DNA from 3 places in the Actinomadura rubteroloni genome. Region 2 is predicted to be linked to each of the others. Evidence: riboswitches for the same ligand, from Rfam matches in the RefSeq annotation. Region 2 holds a riboswitch; each other region holds the start of a gene.
The links. A riboswitch is a leader RNA that binds a small molecule or an ion and turns the genes downstream of it on or off. The one in region 2 is predicted to bind cyclic di-AMP.
Positions count from the first base shown of each region.

Region 1: it holds a riboswitch for cyclic di-AMP, as region 2 does, so the genes downstream of both, BTM25_RS17825 (CHAP domain-containing protein) here and BTM25_RS07265 (CHAP domain-containing protein) in region 2, are expected to answer to the same signal.
Region 3: it holds a riboswitch for cyclic di-AMP, as region 2 does, so the genes downstream of both, BTM25_RS13795 (CHAP domain-containing protein) here and BTM25_RS07265 (CHAP domain-containing protein) in region 2, are expected to answer to the same signal.

Region 1 covers NZ_MTBP01000002.1:1,341,144-1,347,904, forward strand. Annotated here, with positions in the region: gene BTM25_RS17815 (glycosyltransferase) at 1-1,642, shown strand, start outside; gene BTM25_RS17820 (acyltransferase family protein) at 1,642-2,910, shown strand; gene BTM25_RS17825 (CHAP domain-containing protein) at 2,977-4,056, opposite strand; cyclic di-AMP (ydaO/yuaA leader) riboswitch at 4,058-4,178, opposite strand; gene BTM25_RS17830 (HAD-IIIC family phosphatase) at 4,408-6,267, shown strand; gene BTM25_RS17835 (LysR family transcriptional regulator) at 6,264-6,761, opposite strand, start outside.
Region 2 covers NZ_MTBP01000001.1:1,638,605-1,645,365, forward strand. Annotated here, with positions in the region: gene BTM25_RS07255 (hypothetical protein) at 1-140, opposite strand, end outside; gene BTM25_RS07260 (FAD-dependent monooxygenase) at 383-1,459, shown strand; gene BTM25_RS07265 (CHAP domain-containing protein) at 1,533-2,273, opposite strand; cyclic di-AMP (ydaO/yuaA leader) riboswitch at 2,286-2,428, opposite strand; gene BTM25_RS07270 (hypothetical protein) at 2,999-3,571, opposite strand; gene BTM25_RS07275 (C40 family peptidase) at 3,599-4,231, opposite strand; gene BTM25_RS07280 (serine/threonine-protein kinase) at 4,555-5,973, shown strand; gene BTM25_RS07285 (NAD-glutamate dehydrogenase) at 6,185-6,761, shown strand, end outside.
Region 3 covers NZ_MTBP01000002.1:506,809-513,569, forward strand. Annotated here, with positions in the region: gene BTM25_RS13785 (NYN domain-containing protein) at 1-621, shown strand, start outside; gene BTM25_RS13790 (C40 family peptidase) at 790-1,818, shown strand; cyclic di-AMP (ydaO/yuaA leader) riboswitch at 2,195-2,361, shown strand; cyclic di-AMP (ydaO/yuaA leader) riboswitch at 2,699-2,843, shown strand; gene BTM25_RS13795 (CHAP domain-containing protein) at 2,857-3,651, shown strand; gene BTM25_RS13800 (gluzincin family metallopeptidase) at 3,688-4,932, shown strand; gene BTM25_RS13805 (M48 family metallopeptidase) at 4,929-6,248, shown strand; gene BTM25_RS13810 (L,D-transpeptidase) at 6,285-6,761, opposite strand, start outside.

The DNA.
Region 1 (6,761 bases), on a different contig from region 2:
GCACGAGGGCGGGCAGCTCCTCATGCTGCTGCCCGGCGTGGACGCGCACACCGCCGAGCACGACCTGCGCGAGTTCGCCGACGCGGTCGCGGGGACGCGGTTCGTCGTCGCGAACGAGAACGTCCTGCTCACGCCGCTGATCGGGTGGGCGCCGCTCGCCGGGAGCGGCGACCACGCCGCCATCTTGGAGCGGGCCGCGAACGCCGCGGCCGAGGCGGCGCGCCACCGCGACCTGCAGCCCGTCCGGTACGAGCCGTGGATGCGCGGCGACCCGGACCGGCGAAGACCGTTGCAGGCGTTCGCGGGGGCGTTGATGCCCGTCCTGTCGCCGGTGCTGATGCTGCTGCTCGGCGTCGGCGTGCCGCTCGCCGGCTACGTCCTGCTGGAGCAGATCGGGTGGGACGCCGGGCCGCTCATGTACTGGGTCGTGTCCGGGGCGCTCGTCCTCGCGGCGGCCCTGGTCGTCCTGGAGTGCCTGTACTCGCTGGACTCGGTGCCCCGTCCGGCCGCGCCCGGCGCGCCGTACCCGCCGGCGAGCGCGATCATCTGCGCGTACCTGCCGAACGAGGCCGCGACGATCGTGGACACGGTCGAGTCGTTCCTGCGTGTGGACTATCCGGGCCAACTGGACATCGTGCTCGCCTACAACACGCCGCGTCCGCTGCCCGTCGAAGACGCGCTGCGCGAGATCGCCCGCCGCGACCCCCGGCTCGTGCTGCTGCCGGTGCCGGGCAGCACGTCCAAGGCGCAGAACCTCAACGCGGCGATCACGCAGGTCAGGGGCGAGTTCGTCGGGATCTTCGACGCCGACCACCACCCGCACCCGGCCGCGTTCCGGCTGGCGTGGAACTGGCTGTCCAACGGTTACGACATCGTCCAGGGGCACTGCGCGCCGCGCAACGGCCACAGCTCGTGGGTGGCGCGGATGGTCGCCGTCGAGTTCGAGGCGATCTACGCGGTGAGCCACCCGGGCCGCGCGCGGATGTTCCAGTTCGGGCTGTTCGGCGGCTCGAACGGCTTCTGGCGGACGGAACTTCTCGCGTCCACCCGCATGCACGGCGCGATGCTCACCGAGGACATCGACTCCACGATGCGCGCCCTCCAGTCGGGCGCGAAGATCGCCTCGGACCGCGAGCTGGTCTCCCGCGAACTCGCGCCGACGACGCTGCGCGCGCTCTGGCACCAGCGGTCGCGGTGGGCGCAGGGGTGGTCGCAGGTATCCCGCAAATACCTGCGCTCACTGCTGTTCTCCCGCCGGTTCACCGCGCGCCAGCGGTTCGGGTTCTTCATGTTGCTCGGCTGGCGCGAGGTGCAGCCGTGGCTGACGCTCCAGATGCTGCCGATCCTGATCTATTCGGTGTGGCGGGTCGGGGGCGTCGACCGTCTCAACTGGGCCGTGCCGCTGTTCCTGCTGGCGACCCTGTTCACCGTCGCGACAGGACCGATCCAAGCGGCGTTCGCGTACCGCCTCGCCGCGCCCGTCGTGAAGAAACGACGGTCCTGGTTCTTCCTGTACCTGGTCATGTCGGCACTGTTCTACGGCCACTTCAAGAACCAGGTCGCGCGCAACGCCCATTTGAAGGAACTGCTGGGCGTCCGGCAGTGGCGGGTCACCCCGCGGACGGCGCGGAGCGACGACTAGTGGCGGCGCTGAACGGCGTCGCGCGTCCGGTGCCCTCGGCGCGCGCGCCCGAACTCCCCAAGCACCCGCCCGAGGGCGCGCCGAGCGGCGGACGGGTCCGGGAGCTGGAGGGCTACCGCGGGCTGGCCGCGATCAGCACCATCCTGTTCCACGTCTGGCAGCACTACACCCGCTACGGGCCGGACGGCGCCCACCCGCCTGTGCACAACCGCCTGCTGGCCGCGATGCTGTCGTTCGAGGTGGTCGACCTCTTCTTCGTCCTGTCGGCGTATCTGCTGACGCTGTCGTACGCCCGTGCCGCGATCGACAGGACGAACTCCCAGCCCGCGAAGTCGTTCCTGTTCCGGCGGGCCGTCCGGATCCTGCCGCTGTACTGGTGCGCGATCCTGTTCATCTGGGCGACGCGGAACCCGCGGCTGCCCGGCGACTGGCGCGACCTGCTGGAGCACCTGACGTTCACCCAGGTCTTCGACCAGAAGCGGATCTTCTACACGATCGGCCCGTCCTGGTCGATGTCGCTGGAGATCATGTTCTATGGCGCGCTCGTCCTGCTCGGCCCGCTGGCCGCGCGGTCGTGCGCGCGGGTCGAGGACCGCTCACGGCGGATCATGATCTGCGCCGCCGGCTGCCTGGCGCTGTACGTCGGGCCCGTGCTCTGGCTCGCCGTCGCGCGCTATGGCCTGCACATCCCGGTCACCGAATGGCCCGCCTACTTCGGGCCGCAGGCGCGCTTCCACGCGTTCGGCGCCGGGATGCTCCTGGCCGTCGTGATGGTCGGGCTCGGCGACCGGGGACGGCTCGGGCCGTCCGCCGCGCGGTTGCTGCGGCTGGCCGTCCCGGCCGCGCTGGTGCTGCTGACGTACCTGGCCACCACGCCGGAAGGCCCGTTCGCGATCTTCTACCACCCGATCTGCGCGGTGCTGTGGACGGCGCTGATCTACACGACCGTCCACGGGTCGGGCGACAACGCGTGGCACCGGCTCCTGCGCTCGCGGGTGCTCACCGCGATCGGGCTCGTCAGCTACAGCGTGTACATGTGGCACGAACCGATCATGATCACGCTGGGCCGGGCGGGGCTGATCCCGACGAGCCAGTCCGCGTTCCCGGTGACGTTCGTCATCCTGCTCGCCGCCGTGCTGCCCGCCGCGACGCTCAGCTACTGGCTCATCGAATACCCCTCGGCGCTGCTCCGGCGCCTTCGCCATCCGACCCGGGGAAGCCGCGACTTCTACCCCGCCATCAACCAGCCCGCTCCTTACGACCGCTGATCCCACTGCGCGGGGAACGGCGCGCGTCCGGTCACGGTGACCGGACGCGCGCCGTTTCCCGTCTGCCTACTGACGGCTGGGCTGGGCCGAGCCGAGTTCGGCGTGGACGCCGTCCCAGAACGCCAGGTCGGCGTCGTCGGCGAAGTGCGAGACGCGGTTCCAGAACTCGCGGTCCTCGGCCTCGGCGGCGACCGCCGCCGTCACGGCGGGCATGACTGCCGTCACGGACTCGGCGAAGTCCAGGTCGGCCGGGGTGATGTCAGCCGGGAGCGTCACGCGGTGGTGCCGGCCGCGCCGGCGTCCGACCAGGCCCAGCGGACGCGCCGGACGGTGGTGCTTGCCCCGTTTGCGCCGCTTCGACGGCTCTTCGACTTCGACGGCCTCGGCGACGTCCGGCATCGCGGCGTCCGCGTTGGCCGCGGCGGCGAGCATCGGCAGCAGCGCGCGGTGGTGCCTGCCGCGCCGCCGCACCCGGATCGGCGCCTCGGCCGGGACGCGCGCCGCCAGCGCACGGCCCGCCGCCAGCGCGACCGTCCCGCACACCGCGACCGCGAGCAGGCCGCCGAGCAGGCCGTCCTGGGAGATGAGGGGCTCGTCGTGTTTCGGAACGTTCCGCTGCACGGTCGCGACCGTCGCTGCGGCGGGCTCCGGACGGGAGTGCCGCGCAATGTACGCGCCGTCCTTCACCTTCGCCGGGTACCCGTAGCCCACGACGTCGCTGAAGTCGCGGGTCTTGCGTTTGAGGTAGATGCCGTCGGTGTTGCCCTCGATGGTGTGGAGAGTCCGTCCCTTCACGCTCTCCACGATCCCCACATGGCTGATCCCGTCGATGCTCCGGGACCCGCTGAACGAGTAGAAAACGATCGCGCCGGGCTCCGGCCGCGTCCCCCACGCGCCCTGCTCCTTGAACCAGGTCGCGTGCTCGATCGTGGACGCGAACTGGCCGACCCGGTCCACGACCCCGGCCTCGTGCGCCGCCCACGCGATGAACATGTCGCACCAGGGCGCGGTGCTGAAGTAGTCGTCCCCACCGCCGACATTGCTTCTGTACCAGTCTCCGTACTTGGTGTAGCCGCCGGACTTCTCGTGGTACCCGAGTTCCTTCTTGGCGACCTTGAGCAGTTTCTCGCCTATGTGATCGGTCATCGGCTCTCCTCGGCGCCGCCTACCGGGTTAGCTGACGGGTTCGGACCAGGAGCAGGCCCTACCGCGCGCGGCGGATTCACCCCGGGAACAGGTGGTTCCCCGGTTCCCGGCGGACGTGGGGGGCGGGCGCCCGGCCGGGACTCGGCGGTCGGCCCGCGCTCCCCCGGGAGAGGAGCGTGTCACGGGCCGTAATGGAGCAAGGTAGAGGACGTTCCCGCTGATCGCAATGCCCTGCGGCCGTGTTGTCGCAGCTCAGCGCCCCGCTTGCCGCCTTCGCGGCACTCTAGGTCGGCTTTAGCGGACCCGCCGATGATCGGTGACGAGTGGGACCGGCACACCGAAAGGACCGGTATGAGCGTCACCGAACTGCACCGGGCGGGACGGCTCGCCGCCGAGTACCCGGCCGTCCGCGGGCTCCTGGCCGGAGCCGACCCCGACACGCTGCGCCGCGCCGGACAGGTGCTGGCCCGGCTCGACCCCGTCGCCGTGCTGGCCGAGCATCCGGACGTCCCGGTGCTGTCGGTCGCCGTCACCGGGCACGGGACGCTCGGGCCGCTCGTCCCGGCCGTCGCCGCCGAACTGGCCCGGCACGGGCTGCTCGGCCGGTTCACCACGGGTGATTTCGATGGCTATGTCTTTGAGCTGTCCGACCCGGAGAGCCCGATCTACGCGGCCGACCCGGACGTCGTCCTGTGCCTGCTGGACCCGGAGATCGTGTTCGACGAGCTGCCGTCGCCGTGGACGGCCGCCGACGTCGAGGACGCCCTGCGCGCCAAGGTCCGGCTGATCGAGTCGCTGGCGCAGCGGTTCACCGAGACCACGCGCGCGACGCTCGTCCTGAACACGCCGCCGCTGCCGTCGCGGTTCACGGCGCAGCTCGTGGACTACCGGTCGCGCGCACGCCTCGGCATCGCGTGGCGGACGGCCTGCTCGGAGCTCCTGCGCCTCGCCCAGACGCACGACCGCGTGGTCACCATCGACGTGGACCCGCTGCTCGCCGAGGGGATCGCGGCCGACGACGCGCGGCTCGGCGTCTACACGGGCCTGCACCTGTCGCCCGACCTGCTCGCCCGCTACGCCCGCGAGGTCGGCCACCTCGCCCGCAACCTGACGGGACGCACCAAGAAGGCCCTGGTCGTGGACCTGGACGGGACGCTGTGGGGCGGCGTGCTCGGCGACGACGGCATCGAGGGCATCGAGGTCGCGGGCGGCTACCGGGGCAAGGCGTTCCAGGCGTTCCAGCACGCGGTGAAGCAGATCGCCGGGCAGGGCGTGCTGCTCGCGGCCGTCAGCAAGAACGACGCCGAGACCGTCCGGGAGGTGCTGCGCGACCATCCGGAGATGGCGCTGCGCGAAGATGATTTCGTGCGCGTCGTGGCGAACTGGCGTCCGAAGCATGACAATCTCGCCGAGCTGGCCAAGGATCTGAATCTCAGCACGGACGCGTTCGTGTTCGTGGACGACAGCTCGTTCGAGTGCGGGCTCGTGCGGCACGCGCTGCCGGGCGTCGCGGTCGTCGCGCTGGACACCGAGCCCGCGCTGCACCTCGGGCGGCTGCTCGCCGACGGCTGGTTCGACGTGCGGGAGCTGACCGCCGAGGACCGGCAGCGCTCCGGCCGCTACCGCGAGGACCTGGCCCGCAAGGACTTCCTCGACACGTTCGATTCCCTCCAGGACTATCTGGACGAACTGGACGTCCAGGTGCGGCTGGAGCCGGCCGACGACGCCGGCGTCCCGCGCCTCTCGCAGATCACGCTGCGCACCAACCAGTTCAACCTGACGACCGAGCGGTTGCAGCCCGCCGACGTGCGGGCGCGGCTCGACGACCCGGACGCGCGGGTGCTGTCCGTGCGGTCCGAGGATCGCTTCGGCTCCAACGGCGTGGTCGGAGCGATCTTCCTCCGCTGGGACGGGCCGGTGCTGTCGGTCGAGAACTTCCTGCTGAGCTGCCGGGTGTTCTCGCGCGGCATCGAGCAGGCGTGCCTGTCGGCGGTGCTGCGCTACGCGTCCGCCGCCGGGGCGGAGCGGGTGCGCGGGACGTACCGTCCGTCGCCGAAGAACACGCGGGTGCGCGACTTCTACCAGCGGAACGGGTTCACGGCCGCCGGGGAGGAGGACGGCGCGTCGGTGTTCGTCCACGACCTCGCGGACATCGCGGACACACCGTCCCACCTGCGGCTGGACGATCTGCTCGCGGGGACCGGCCGCTAGCCGCCCGCGCCCCGCCGCACCGTGCGCAGGAACGCGCGCGCGGCGGGGCCCGGACGGTCGTGCGCCGCCAGATGCAGGATGCGCGGAGCCGTCGGGGCGAGCGGGACCTGCGCTATTCCGTCCGGCCTTTCCGGGAGCGCGAGCGAGGGCACCAGGGAAACGCCGATGTCCTCGCGGACGAGGGCCAGCAGCGTCGCCATTTCCCGTACTCGGTGAACGGGCTTGTAAGGCACACCGCGCTCGCGGTGCAGGCGGCGGACGAGCGTTTCGCATCCGCCGTCGGAAATCAGGAACGGATCGTCCGCCAGGTCGTCCAGGCTGATTTTCGCCTCTGTCGCCAGCGGATGCGCGGAATGCATGACGGCGACGAACGCGTCCGCGGCCAGCGGCACGGCGATCGTCCCGGCCGGCGCGGTCACGACGCCGAGATCGACGACGGCGGCGGCCAGCCAGGCGCTCACCTCGTCGTCGGTGCCCTCCAGCAAGATCGTCTC
Region 2 (6,761 bases):
ACCCAGTTGATCTCCAGGGAGAGGGAGGTGCACGGCGTCCAGCGCGTTTCGCGGGGTGGGGCGGCGGACGCCGCGTGCGGGGCGAGGACGGTCATGCCGGCCGCCGCCAGGACGACGGCGAGACCACGGGACAGGTGCATGGCGATCCTCCGATCGGGACGGAAGGCCAGCCTGGCCGGTCGGTCCGATGGCCGTCCGCTGAGTCCAGGGGGTTGTCGCCGTCCGGGTCCTCTTTTCTGGCCCGTAAGTCAGCCGCGCGAACGAAGGAATTCGTTCGGGCGAATGAATTGTGGTGTTCCGGCGGATGATTGACGATTTACGGCGGGTCGTGTTTCGCTGGGAAAGCGTCCGAAGAACGGTTTTCGTCCGAGGAGGATCCAGCGTGCATGCCCTCGTCATCGGCGGCGGTATCGCCGGTTCCGCCACCGCCGTAGCGCTGCGCTCGATCGGCGCGGACGTCACCGTCTGCGAGGCGCGATCGGCCGCCGACCTGGACGCCGGGCTGTGGCTCGGCGTCGCGTCCAACGGCCTGAGCGCGCTGGACGTCCTCGGCCTGCGCGCCACGACGCTGGCCGCCTCGCTGGTCGACCCGCGGACCGGGACGGCCGGACGGTCCGGCTTCGCGCCCGTCCGACGCGCCGACCTCTACCGGATCCTGCGGCGCGCGGCGCAGGAGCGCGGCGCCGTCCTCCGCTACGACAAGAAGCTGGTGGAAGCCGACGACACCGGCACCGCGACCTTCGCCGACGGCTCGACCGTGACGGCCGACGTCATCATCGGCTGCGACGGCGTCCACTCGCGCACCCGCTCGGTCATCGACCCCGGCGCCCCGTCGCCGCGCTACATCCCGCTGCTGAACATCGGCGGCTTCGCCGAAAGCGCGCGGGCGCCGGGCGAACCGGCGCGGCTCCAGTTCGTGCGGGGCGGCGGAGGCTTCTTCGGCTATACGACCGCCGCCGGCCGCGACGAGGTCTGGTGGTTCGCGAACCTGCCCTGGCCGACCGAACCCACCCGCTCCGAACTGGCCGCGATGACAAGGGACGACCTGACCAAGCTCCTGCTGGACGCGCTGAACGACACTCCGCCGTTCGTCCGCGACGTCATCGAACGCACCGGACCGGGCCTGTACGCGGTGCCGACCCACGACCTGCCCGCCGTCCCGGTCTGGCGCCGGGGAAGGACGATCCTGCTCGGCGACGCGGCCCACGCGACCACCCCGACGTCCGGCCAGGGCGCGTCGATGGCACTGGAGGACGCGGTCGTCCTCGCCAAGTGCCTGCGCGACCGCCCGTCCTGGCACGACGCGGCGGCGCGCTACGAGGAACTGCGCCGGGGCCGCGTCCAGGACATCGTGGCGCTGGGCGCCCGCGCGTCGGCCGCCAAGCTGACCGACGCGTCCATCGAGGACTCCCTCGAATGGATCCACTCCTACCGCGTCGACTGGGCCGCCCCGGCCTGACCCCGCGAATGCGCGGAGCCCCGCGCCGGGCCGCCGGGGGCGGCGCCGGGCACGGGGCTCCGGGCGGGGTGGATCACTTGGCGTACTTCGGGTACCCGAAGCCGACGACCGAGTCGACCGGACGGGTCTTGATCTTCACGGCGTTGCCGGTGTTGCCCTCGACGGTCTTGATCGTGCCGTCGTGGTTGTCCTTCACGACCATCCCGACGTGCTCGATGTCGTCGGCCGACTTGCCGCCGTCCCAGGAGAAGAAGACGACCGCGCCGGGCTTGGGCGTGTGGCCCCAGCGACCGTTGTCCTCGAACCACTTGGCGTGCTGGACGGTCCAGGCGTCCTCGCCCATCTGGTCGGAGAACTGGAGCTTGTTGCCGACCCAGGACACGAACATGCTGCACCAGGAGGCGTTCTTGTAGGACCCGAGCGAGCCGCCGTCGCGCTTGACGGTCTCCTTGGCCCGGTCGGTGGCCATGTACCACTTGGAGAACTTGGTCGCGCCCGCGCCCTGCTCGCGCTGGCCGACCTGCGACTCGGCGAGCCGGACGGCGTCCTGCGCGGTCGGGGCATGCGCGGCCTGCTTCGGCGCGGCCTGCTTCGGGGCGGCCGGCGCGGTGGAGTTGGGCTTGGCGTCGGCGGCGCGCTGCTGCGCGGCGTCCGCGGCGGACACGACACCGGTCGGGACGTCCTTGCCCGGCGTCGGGACGGCGGCCTGCGCGGCGGCGGCGCCGGTCCCGGCGAGCACGGCCCCGGCGGCGAGGGTGCCGGCGGCGCGCAGGGCGAGGGTACGGGTCGTGGCGGTGCGAAGCTTACCGATCATGAAGGATTGCTCCTCAGCTTCCATGACGCCTACCGGGTTAGCTGACGGGTTCGGGCGTGGAAGACGCCCTACGGTTCGTGCTCGAACCGATTCACCCCGTGATGGAACCTTGGGTCCCCGGCTCCGCAGAGATGCGGACTCGGCGTGGGGCGCGCGGAAGGCGCCCGGCGGTCGATGGACGTTCTCCGGCCGAAGAAACGGCACGGAGCGGAAGATGCGCGGCAGTGGCGCGGTCTTCGCGCACGGCCCCGGAAGAACGGTGGGGCGCGTGGTTCAGGCCTCGCGTGATGCGCTCCGCTCGGGAGAACGCGGTACGGCCTGCTCGTACGGGAGAGAACACCTGACGTGGTGTTTGCATTCCCGTGGTGTCCGCCGCTTCCGCGACGGTCACGGGCTACAACACCGGACGAGATGCTTGCATTCCCGTGGGTTTCGCCGGATGAACGGCGGTCCTACGTAGAACACCTGGCCCGGGGTTGACATTCCCGTGGTGTGCGCTGCTCTCGCGGCGCGTACATGGGAGAACGCGGAGGACCGCGTTGCCATTCCCATGGGGTCCTGCCGACATCGCGGCGGATACGGGGTAGAACACCTGGGACGGTGTTGGCATTCCCGTGACCCTCCCCGCCGGTCGTGGCGAGGACCCCGTACAACAGGACCCCGGGGCCCGTCATTCCCGTGGCGCCGCGACTGCGTAGAGTGAAGAAATGATCTTGTGGAGCGCGCTAGCGGGACGCCCCGTAGGCCGCGACGTCGGCGCGGCGGTACAGGCGCCGGACGCGGCCCCCGGCGAGGGTCTCCACGCGGACGGGCTCGGGCCAGCCGCGCGGCGGACGGGACGCGTACACCGTCACGCTGCCCGGGGCCAGGCCCAGCATCCGGCCCGCCTCCGCGAGCGTGATCAGGTCGTCCGGGGCGGAAGGAGCCCCGAGTCCCGCATACCAGGACAGGAAGGCGGCCTCGTCCCAGAACAGGGCCTTGCCGTGCCGCCGGACGGGCTCGGGATGCCCGTTGGCCTCCCGCTCGGCCCACAACTGCTTCAGTCGGTGCTTACTGATCCCGTGGCGCGCCGCGAGGTCGTCGCGCGTCGCCAGGCCGTCCGGGACGCCGGTGGAACGGGCCGCGTACCAGCGGTCCCACTCCCCGGCGTCCCAGACCAGGCGGCCTCCGGACGTCCCCGCCGCCTCCGGATGCCCGTTGGCCGCGCGCTCCCGGTACCACTTCTCCAGGGTGCTGCGCCCGAGGCCGTGGGCGTCCATGAGGTCGGCGCGCGTGTAGACGCGGGGCGGGGTCTGCATCCCGCCATCATCGCCGACGGAGGCGGCTCAGCCCTCCAGGGCCGTCGGGACCCTGGGCAGCCGCACCCAGGCCGGACGCACCGCGCCGACGTACGTCCGCTGGTAGTAGCCCGTCAGCCGCGAGACGGTGACGGTGGCGCCGGTGTGCGGCGCGTGGATGAAGCGTCCGTTCCCCAGGTACATCCCGACGTGCCCGAGACGGTGGAAGAACACGAGGTCGCCGGCGCGCAGGCCGCGCGTCCGGACGTGCGACCGGATCCTGCGGTACTGCGCGTAGGTGACGCGGGGGATCGAGACCCCGGCGCGCCGCCACGCCTGCTGGACGAGCCCCGAGCAGTCGAACCCGGTGGCCCCGTTCCCGCCCCAGACGTACGGGCGTCCGCGCTGTTTGAGGGCGTAGGCGACGGCTCGGCGGGCGCGCGTGTCCCACTTCGCCGTCATCGCCGCCCGTTTCTTCCGGACGGCTCGCTGGAGCAGCGCTAGCCTGCGGGCGCGCAGCACGGCACGGGACTGCGTCCGCGACGTGCTCTGTTCGGCGGTGGACGCCGCGATCGCGCGGCGCACGGTCGGCGGCGCGTCGTCGGCGAGCGCCACCGGTCCGGTCGTGAGAGCGAGCGTCACCGTCGCGGCGCCGCACGCGGCCTTCATGGGGATGGACATGGCCGTGGAACCTCCCTACATGATCATCCGCGAGAGGGTCTACCCGGCCCGGCCGGTCGGGCCTTCCAGACTTCGCTGGGAAACACCCACGACCGGGGAAAATGTCGGTACGACATGTCTGTGATGTCGTAAAGCGGACGTCGGGACAACGGCGGCGGGGGCTCGCGCGTCCTCTTCAGGGCGGAATTCGTCCGGCCCGCACGGCCCGGACGAACCCGGACGAACCACGTCCCGGCCCCCCACGCCCCGTCGCCCCGGCCCGGTAAGGTTCCGCGGAGAGCCTCCCGGCCCCACTCCACCCCGAAGGGACGGTGCCCGTTTCCATGAAGCTCGGGGCGCTGCGCTCCGGAGACCCGGACCGGCTCGGCCCCTACGCGCTCCTCGGCCGGATCGGCGAGGGCGGCCAGGGCGCCGTCTTCCTCGGCGCCGCCGCGCCCGACGGCGGGGAGCCCGGCGACGCCGAACCCCGCGTCGCGATCAAGCTGCTGCACGCCGACCTCATCGACGACGCCAAGGCCCGCTCCCGCTTCCTGCGCGAACTCGACGTCGCCAAGCGCGTCGCGCCGTTCTGCACCGCGCAGGTCCTGGACGCCGACGTCGACGGCGACCGTCCCTACATCGTCAGCGAGTACGTCCCCGGGCCGTCGCTGAACCAACTCGTCCGCGACGAGGGGCCGCTGGACGGCGCCGCGCTGGACCGGCTCGCCGTCGGCACCGCCACCGCGCTCGCCGCGATCCACGAGGCGCAGGTCGTCCACCGCGACTTCAAGCCGCACAACGTCCTCGTCGGACCGGACGGCCCGCGCGTCATCGACTTCGGCGTCGCCCGCGCCGTCACCGGTGCCACCACGCTGACCAGCCGCGTCATCGGCACGCCTTCCTACATGGCGCCCGAGCAGATCCGCGGCGAGGACACCGGCACGCCCGCCGACGTGTTCTGCTGGGCCGCGACGCTCGTCTACGCGGCGACCGGCGAGCCCCCGTTCGGGCAGGACTCCATCCACGCCGTGATCAACCGGGTGCTGCACGAGGACCCCGACGTCGGCGCGATGGAGGGCTCGCTGCGCGTGCTCGTCCTGGAGTGCCTGGCCAAGGAGCCCGAGCGGCGCCCGCCGTCCCGGACGCTGCTGCTGCGCCTGCTCGGCACGGACGTCCCGGCCGCGCCCGACCTCGGCGACGCGACGGCCATGCTCGCGGCGGGCAGCGTCCTCGCCGCCGGGGACGACGCCGACCCCACGGCGACCCGGGTCGCGTTCCCGGGCGTCTCGCCGGTGCCCGCGCCCGCGCGCGGCACCGTCCTGGCGCGGCTGCGCCCGCCGGTAGCCGCCCTGCTGGCCCGGCCGCACGGACGCGTCGGCCTCGCCGCCGCCGGGGTCGCGCTGGTCGCGGCGGTCGTCGTGGTCTCGGCCGTCCTGGCCCTGACGCGGCCCAAGGTGGGCAACTCCTCCACCAAGGTCAGCGACCCGAGCGCCCCGGCGTCCGCGACGAGCGCGCCCGCGCACCAGATCGTGGACGTCCCGCGCCGCCACGCGCCCGTCCCGGTCCCGCAGGACAGCAGCCCGGCCCCGTCGGACTCGCCGACCCCGTCGGACTCGCCGACGCCGGACCCGACGACGCCGACCCCGACGCCGACCGTCACCCACTCGCCCCCGCCGACGACGCCGACCCCGACGCCGCCCGAGTCGCCCGACCCGCCGGAGTCCCCGCCACCTGACGGCAACAAAGCCGGCACCGGACAGTGACACCTGCCCCGGCCGCGCGATATCGCTGCGCGCCGGGGGCAGGGTTACGTGATTCGCGGCGGTTTCCCCGGACGGGAGTGGCAGGGTAGGAACCGGCATGTTCCACGCGCGACCCCGGCGGTCGAGCGCGGAGCCGAAGATCGTTACGCTGGCGGCGTGAGCGTTCGTCACAACGACGTGGCGGGCGGTTCCCAGGGGAGTTGGCACAGGCATGAGCGGCGAGCTCGATCAGGCGAAGTACGACCTGCTCCGGACCGCGGCGGAACAGTACGCCGCCGCGCTCGGCGAGCACGGGGACATCGCGGAGACCGACGGTTACCTCCGTCTCTACTACCGCCATGTCGCCCCCGAGGACCTGATCGGACGTCCGCCCGCCGAGGTGTACGGCCCCGCGATGGCGCACCGCCGGCTCGGCGCGGAACGGCCGCAGGGACGGGCCAAAGTGCGCGTCTTCAACCCGTCCGAGGAGTCCGACGGGTGGGAGGAGCAGGGCCGCACCGTCGTCCAGGTCGTCACCGACGACATGCCGTTCCTCGTGGACTCGGTGTCGATGGAGGTGAGCCGGCACAAGCTCACCACGTTCCTGACCGTCCACCCGCTGCTCGGCGTCGACCGCGACGTCGCGGGCCGCCTGCGCACGTTCCGCGGCAAGCGCGACAGCGACCACGACCTGGACGAGTCCTGGATCCACGTCGAGATCGGCCGCGTGTCCGACCCCGCCGCGCTGGCCGAGCTGGAGAACGACCTGCTGCGCGTCCTCAACGACGTCCGCGTCGCCTATGAGGACC
Region 3 (6,761 bases), on a different contig from region 2:
GCGGCGCGGCGCGCGGCGCGCGAGGGCCGCAACGCCGACGAGGTCCGGCTGCGGGTCCTGCTGGACGCCCTGGTGGACGCCGCGCAGGGCCTGCGCCGGGAGCTGGCGCTGCCGACGCTGATCGAACGTCCGGCCGACGCCGTGCGCGGCCTCGACCCGGGTCCGCCGACGCCCGCGTCGCTGCCCGGCCGCGCCCTCGCCGACGACGATCCGCAACTGCTCGACCGGCTGCTCGCGCTACCCCGCGTCCATCTGGTCGTGGACGGCTACAACGTCACCAAGACCGGCTACGGCGGGCTGCCGCTGGCCGACCAGCGCGCCCGGCTGCTGTCGGGCCTCGGCGGCCTGGCGGCCCAGACGCGCGCCGAGGTGACCTGCGTGTTCGACGGAGCCGAACTCGACGCGCCGGTGCCGATCTCGGCGCCGCGCGGGGTGCGGGTGAAGTTCAGTCCACCCGGGACGACGGCGGACGAGCTGATCGGCGAACTCGTCCGGGCCGAGCCGCCGGGACGGGCCGTCGTGGTGGTCTCGGCGGACCGCGAGGTGGCGGACGCGGCACGGCGCGCGGGGGCCCGTCCGGCGCCGTCCCGGCTGCTGCTGCGCCGCCTCGGCCGGGCCTGACCGCCACCGCTTTCGAGCTGCGGGTCGTCACCAGTGGTGATCATGTGATCACCACTCGCGGACAATTGGCTTGATTTTTGGTTATTAGTGAGGAATCGGTTGTAGGTGGTGTGGGGTCTCGCTAGGGTCGGCCGCTGACGTCGTGGATCGAGAGGGGCAAGCCGAACCGTGGCCGAAGACGATCTCACCCGGGGCTCCGTGGTGACGCGGAGCGCGCCGGACACACGCCGGAGAGGCCGCAAGCGCCGTCTGACGGCCGCCGCCTGCCTGGCGGTCGCCTTCTCCCTGCCGCTTCCGATGACCGCGCACGCGGCGCCGAAGCCCACCGAGGCCGAGACGAAGAAGAAGATCGAGAAGCTCAACGAGAAGTCCGACGCGGCCGTCGAGCGCTACAACCAGGCCACCGAACGGCTGAAGGCCGCGAAGAAGAAGCTCGACGCGGCGCGCAAGGCGAGCAAGGCCGAGGAGCAGGCGTTCGAGAAGGAGCGCCAGCACATCGCCGAACTGGCCGCGACGGCGTACAAGAACAGCGACACCGACGGGCTCGCCGGCTTCGTGGGGAGCAAGGACCCGCAGGCCATCCTGGACCAGTCGTCCATCCTGACCCACCTGTCGCAGAACCGCGACGCCGAGCTGGCCCAGTACGTCGCGGCCGTGCAGCGTCTCAAGCGCGAGCAGGAGCAGGCCCAGCAGGCCTACGACGACTACACGTCCAAGACGAAGGACGCCCGTAAAGAGAAGCAGAACGTCGACAAGCAGCTCGCCCAGCAGAAGAAGATCCTGGCGAAGTTCGGCGTCAAGAACGACAAGCCCGGCACCGGGGCGGGCGGGACGTACACCGGACCGGCGTCCGGCAGCGCGCGGGCGGCCCTGAACTTCGCCTACGCCCAGCTCGGCAAGCCGTACGTGTACGGCGCCGCCGGCCCGAACTCCTACGACTGCTCGGGGCTGACGATGCGGTCGTGGGGCGCGGCGGGCGTCAACATCACCCGGACGACGAACAGCCAGTGGGCCGCGACGAAGCGCGTCTCGCAGAGCGACCTCCAGGCCGGTGACCTGGTGTTCTTCAACAGCCTCGGCCACGTCGGCATGTACGTCGGCGGCGGGAAGATCATTCACGCGCCGCACACCGGCACCGTGGTCAAGATCGTGCCGCTGTCGTCCATGCCCGGCTACTACGGCGCGGGACGTCCCTGACGGCCCACCCCGGACGACCGACGGCCCAGGTACTCTGACCTGGGCCGTCGCTGTTTTTGTGGAAGATTTGCCTTTCCTGGGGCGTTTGGTACCTTGAGTGCCACTTGTCGGTGTCAGCCAGTCATCGGCGCAGGTCACGACACGTTCCACGTGCCGCGGCCCCGGTGCGGCGCCCACCAGCCGCCGCGCCCCGCAGGACGGCCGGCCCGGCCGCGTGCGCACGCCCGACGCGTGCATGGCGCCGAGAGCGCGTCACGACGGCCAGCAACGGGCTTCCGGCCCGGACGGTTCAGCGCCGTCCACGACCACATGTCAGCGCCGCTCGTCCCCCGCAGGAACCTGCGGACTCCACGGGCCCCATCACGCCCGTCCCGGCGAAGCGGCAGCGCCGAATCCGCGATGGCGGAACCGGGGACCCATCCGCCGCGCACGATCCCGCACCGGGACGCGCGGCACGGGGTGAATCGGCCCTCTCGGGGGCCGTAGGGCAGCTTCCACGCCCGAACCCGACAGCTAACCCGGCAGGCGTCTGGAAGAAGGAGCGACCCTGTCCAGCAGAGTTGTCACCACGTCCCGCCGTGCTCCGATCACGGCACCGTCCGACCTCTCCCCCAGACCCGCCGCACCGGCGGGCACCGCGCCCCCGGCCGTGCCGGGGACCGGCGTTCATGAGCGGACCGCCGCGCGCGGCTCCGTCCTCGGGACCACCGGCGCGGACTGATCCCACCGCCCCGCGAGGGGCCGTGCGCAGACCGCGCGTCCCGTGACGCGACAGCGCATCCTCATCCGGGGCCGTTCCCGGCCCCTCTCCCGGCGGAAGACGCCCGGAGGAACAGCCCAGAACCATCATCGGGCGCGCACCCGCGCGCCCACCGCCGAGTCCGCGGGAACGCCCGTCCGGCGTTCCCGCGGAGCCGGGGACCCACTGTGTCCTCATCCGGGGTGAATCGGCCCGTCACGGGCCGTAGGGCGGCTTCCACGCCCGAACCCGTCAGCTAACCCGGCAGGCGGTCATGGAAGCGAGGAGTAGACCCGCTCATGAACGGCAAGCATCGCAAACCCCGTCCGCTCACCGTCGCCGCGCGCACGACCGGCGCACTGGTGGCGGGTGCCGCGCTCGTCGGCACCGTCGCCGCGACGGCGCAGGCCGCCGTGCCGGTTCCCGGCAAGGACGCCCCGCAGGGCGCCCTGTCGGTCGCCGGGACGGCCGTCCAGCCCAAGGGGGGCCCGGTGGGGCTCCCGCAGGAGCGGAGGGTCCGGCAGGACGACCCGAAGACCGAAGCGCCGAAGGCCGACGCCCCCTCCGACGAGGGCGACGGCGGCACCGAGGCGCCGAGCACCGGACGGCCCACCGCGCACGACGCCATCCGGCTCGCCGAGTCCCAGGTCGGCGTCTCCGAGAGCCGCCACGGGAACACCAAGTTCCAGGACTGGTACATGACCACCGACCGCGCCCGTGAGACCGTCCGCCGCGACGGCGGCTCGGTCGGCGCCTACCGGGGCGCGAACTGGTGCGACATGTTCGTGTCCTGGGTCGGCGAGAAGATCGGGTTCACCGACCAGTTCGGGTCGGACGCGTGGACCGTCGAGCACGCCGACTGGTTCAAGGAGAACGGCCGGTGGGGCACCAAGCCCAAGCCGGGCGCGATCGTCTTCTTCGACTGGAACGGCGGCGGCTCCATCGACGGCATCGAGCACGTCGGGATGGTCGTCAAGGACAACCGGAACGGCACGATCGACACCGTCGAGGGCAACGCGGGCAACGCCGTCCGCAAGGAGACCCGCGACACCGGCTCGGTGGTCGGGTACGGCTATCCGAACTACCGGCGGTGAGCCGGACCTTCGGTGAAGCTCACTAGGATCGCCCGCATGACGGACGATCCCGGCGACGGGGCCCCGCGCCCGGCGTCCGCCCGACGGCGGATCGCCCTCGGCGCGGGGCTCTGCGTCGTCCTGTGCCTGCTCGCGGCGTACGCGTTCGCCGCGCGCGGGCACGATCGCCCGGCGCCGGTGGCCGCGCCGAGCCCCGCCGCCGCCCGCGCGCCGCGTCCGGCCGACGTCCGGACGGTCCTCGCCAACCGGGCCGCCGCCGTCCGCGCCGGGGACCGCGCCCGCTTCCTCGCCACCGTCGCGTCCGCGCCCGCCGCGTTCCGGGACGCCCAGGGTCGCGTCTTCGACAACCTGCGCCGCCTGCCCCTCGCGACCTGGGGCGAGCACTACGAGAGCGCCGACGGGACGACCGTCGCGGTCGCCGTCCGGTACCGGTTCGCCGGCTACGACCGCGCCGACGTCGTCCGCGAGCGCCACCTGACGTTCGCGTCCCGGTCCGGCGCCTGGACGATCACCGGGTCCGGCGCGGGCGACGCCCCCGAGATCTGGGACGGCGGCCCGCTCACCGTCGTGCGCGGCGCGTCCAGCCTCGTCGTCGGGGACGCCGCCGGGCTCGACCAGATCGCCGGGCTGCTCGACCGCGCCGTGCCCGCCGTCACCGCCGTGACCGGACGCGACTGGGCCCGCCGCGTCGTCGCCCTCGCGCCCGCGCAGCCCGCCGTGGCCGCCGCGCTCGCCGGCGACGACCAGGACCTCGGCCAGATCGCCGCGCTCGCGACCGTCGCGCCCGGCGCCGACGGCTCGCCCGGCGACGACCGCGTCCTCATCGCGCCCGGCACGTTCGCCCGGCTCAACCCGCTCGGCCGCCGCGTCGTCCTCACCCACGAGCTGACGCACGTCGCGACCGGCGGCGCGCACGACGGCCGCACCCCGCTGTGGCTCATCGAGGGCTTCGCCGACTACGTGGGGTACCGGGACGCGAAGGTTTCCGTCCGGGCCGCCGCCGGGGAACTGGCCGCCGACGTGCGCGCCGGACGCGTCCCGGGCTCGCTCCCGTCCCGCGCCGCGTTCGGCTCGGGCTCCGCGGACCTCGCGCAGTCCTACCAGGAGGCGTGGCTCGCCTGCCGCATGATCGCCGAGCGGTACGGTGAGGCGACGCTCGTCCGGCTCTACCGCGCCGCCGGACGCCGCGACGAGGGCGCCGCGCTGCGCGACGTCCTCGGGACGAGCCGGGCCGGGTTCACCGCCGCGTGGCGCGACTACCTGCGGAAGGAACTGCGTTGAGCGGACCGGACACGCGCCGTCCCCGGATCGCCGCCGCCGTCGCCGCCGCGCTGCTGCTGCTCGCCGTCGCCGCCGTCCTCGCCGCGAGCACGCCGTGGCGGACGCTGCCGGGCGGTGCGCCGCACGTCCGGCCCGACCCCGCCCTGGACTTCTCCGCCCCCGAGGTCGCCCGCGCCCGCGCGTTCGACGCCGCGATCAACCCGCCCGCCTACCTCTCGCTCGGCCTCGGCCTGCTCGCGGTGCTCGTCCTCGGGCTGACGCCGCTCGGCGCGCGGCTGCTGCGCGCGACGGCCGCCCGCGTCCGCCCGTGGCCGCTGCGCGTGCTCCTCGGCGTGGTCGTGCTGACGACCGTGCTGCGGCTGGTCGGGCTGCCGTTCCGGTGGTGGAGCCACGACGTCCTGGACCGGTACGGGCTGTCCACGCAGGCCGTCCCGGCGTGGCTCGCCGACCAGGGCAAGTCCCTCGCCGTCACCTGGGTGATCTACACGGTCGCGTTGCTGCCCCTGTTCGCGCTGCTGCGGCGCTTCCCGCGCTACTGGTGGACGGGCGCGGCGCTCGGCGCGTTCCTGCTCGTCGTGGCGGGCTCGTTCGCCTACCCGGTCGCCGTCGAGCCGCTGTTCAACTCGTTCCACAAGCTCCCGACCGGGGAACTGCGCACCGACCTCATGGCGATGGCGTCGCGGGACGGCGTGCCGGTGAAGGACGTGCTCGTCGCCGACGCGTCCCGCCGCACGACCACGCTCAACGCCTACGTGTCCGGGTTCGGGTCGACGCGGCGGATCGTCGTCTACGACACGCTGCTGTCGTCGCCGCCCGCGCAGATCCGGTCGATCGTCGCGCACGAGCTGGGGCACGCCAAGCACGGCGACGTCCTGTACGGGACGCTCGTCGGCGGGCTCGCCGTCGCGGGCGGCGTGTGCCTGCTCGCCGTGCTGCTGTCGTCGCCGCGCCTGCTGCGCCGCGCCGGGCTGGACCCGCCCGCGCCGGGCCGCGCCGTCGCCGATCCGCGCGCGATCGCGCTCGTGCTCGCGCTCGTCGCCGCCGGGACGCAGCTCGCCGCGCCCGCCGAGAACCTCGTCAGCCGCCGCATCGAGGCCCGCGCCGACGCGCACGCCCTCGACCTCACCCGGGACCCGGCGACGTTCGTGGAGATGCAGCACGAGCTGTCGGTCCGCAACATCGACGACCTCCGCCCGGACGTCCTCGAACGGCTGCTGTGGATGACGCATCCGTCCGGCCCCGAGCGGATCGCGATGGCGCGCTCCTGGTCCCGGCTGCACCACGACGCGGAACCGCCCCCGTTCGCCCACCGCTGACGGCGGGCGAACGGGGGCGGCCCCCGGAGTTCTCGATCAGGCCGGGGGACGCGACACCGCGCCCGCCTCCGACCCGGCCGGCGCCCCGCCGCCCCCGGCGTTCGCGCCCGCCTCCGCCGCTGGCGCGCCCGCGCTCGGGCCCGTCTGCGACGACTTGTTGAGCGCGCTGCCCTTCATCCACTTCGTCCAGGAGAGCTGCCAGTAGCCCCAGCCGTTGTCCGGCTCCAGCTCCCGGCTCGTCCCGGTGATCGTGTACGGGTCGCCGCGGTAGGAGAAGCGGTAGAACCAGGCCGCGTTCTCGTCGCTGGCGTTGACGCATCCGTGGCTGACGTTGCTGTTGCCCTGCGAGCCCACCGACCACGGCGCCGCGTGGACGTATTCGCCGCTGTTGGATATGCGCACCGCCGAATACACGGTCTGCCGGTAGTAGCCGGGGCAGCCGGGTCCGCAGCCCGTCGTGGACGAGTCCATGACGACCGGGTTCTCCTTCTCCATCGTCAGGTGGACGCCGTT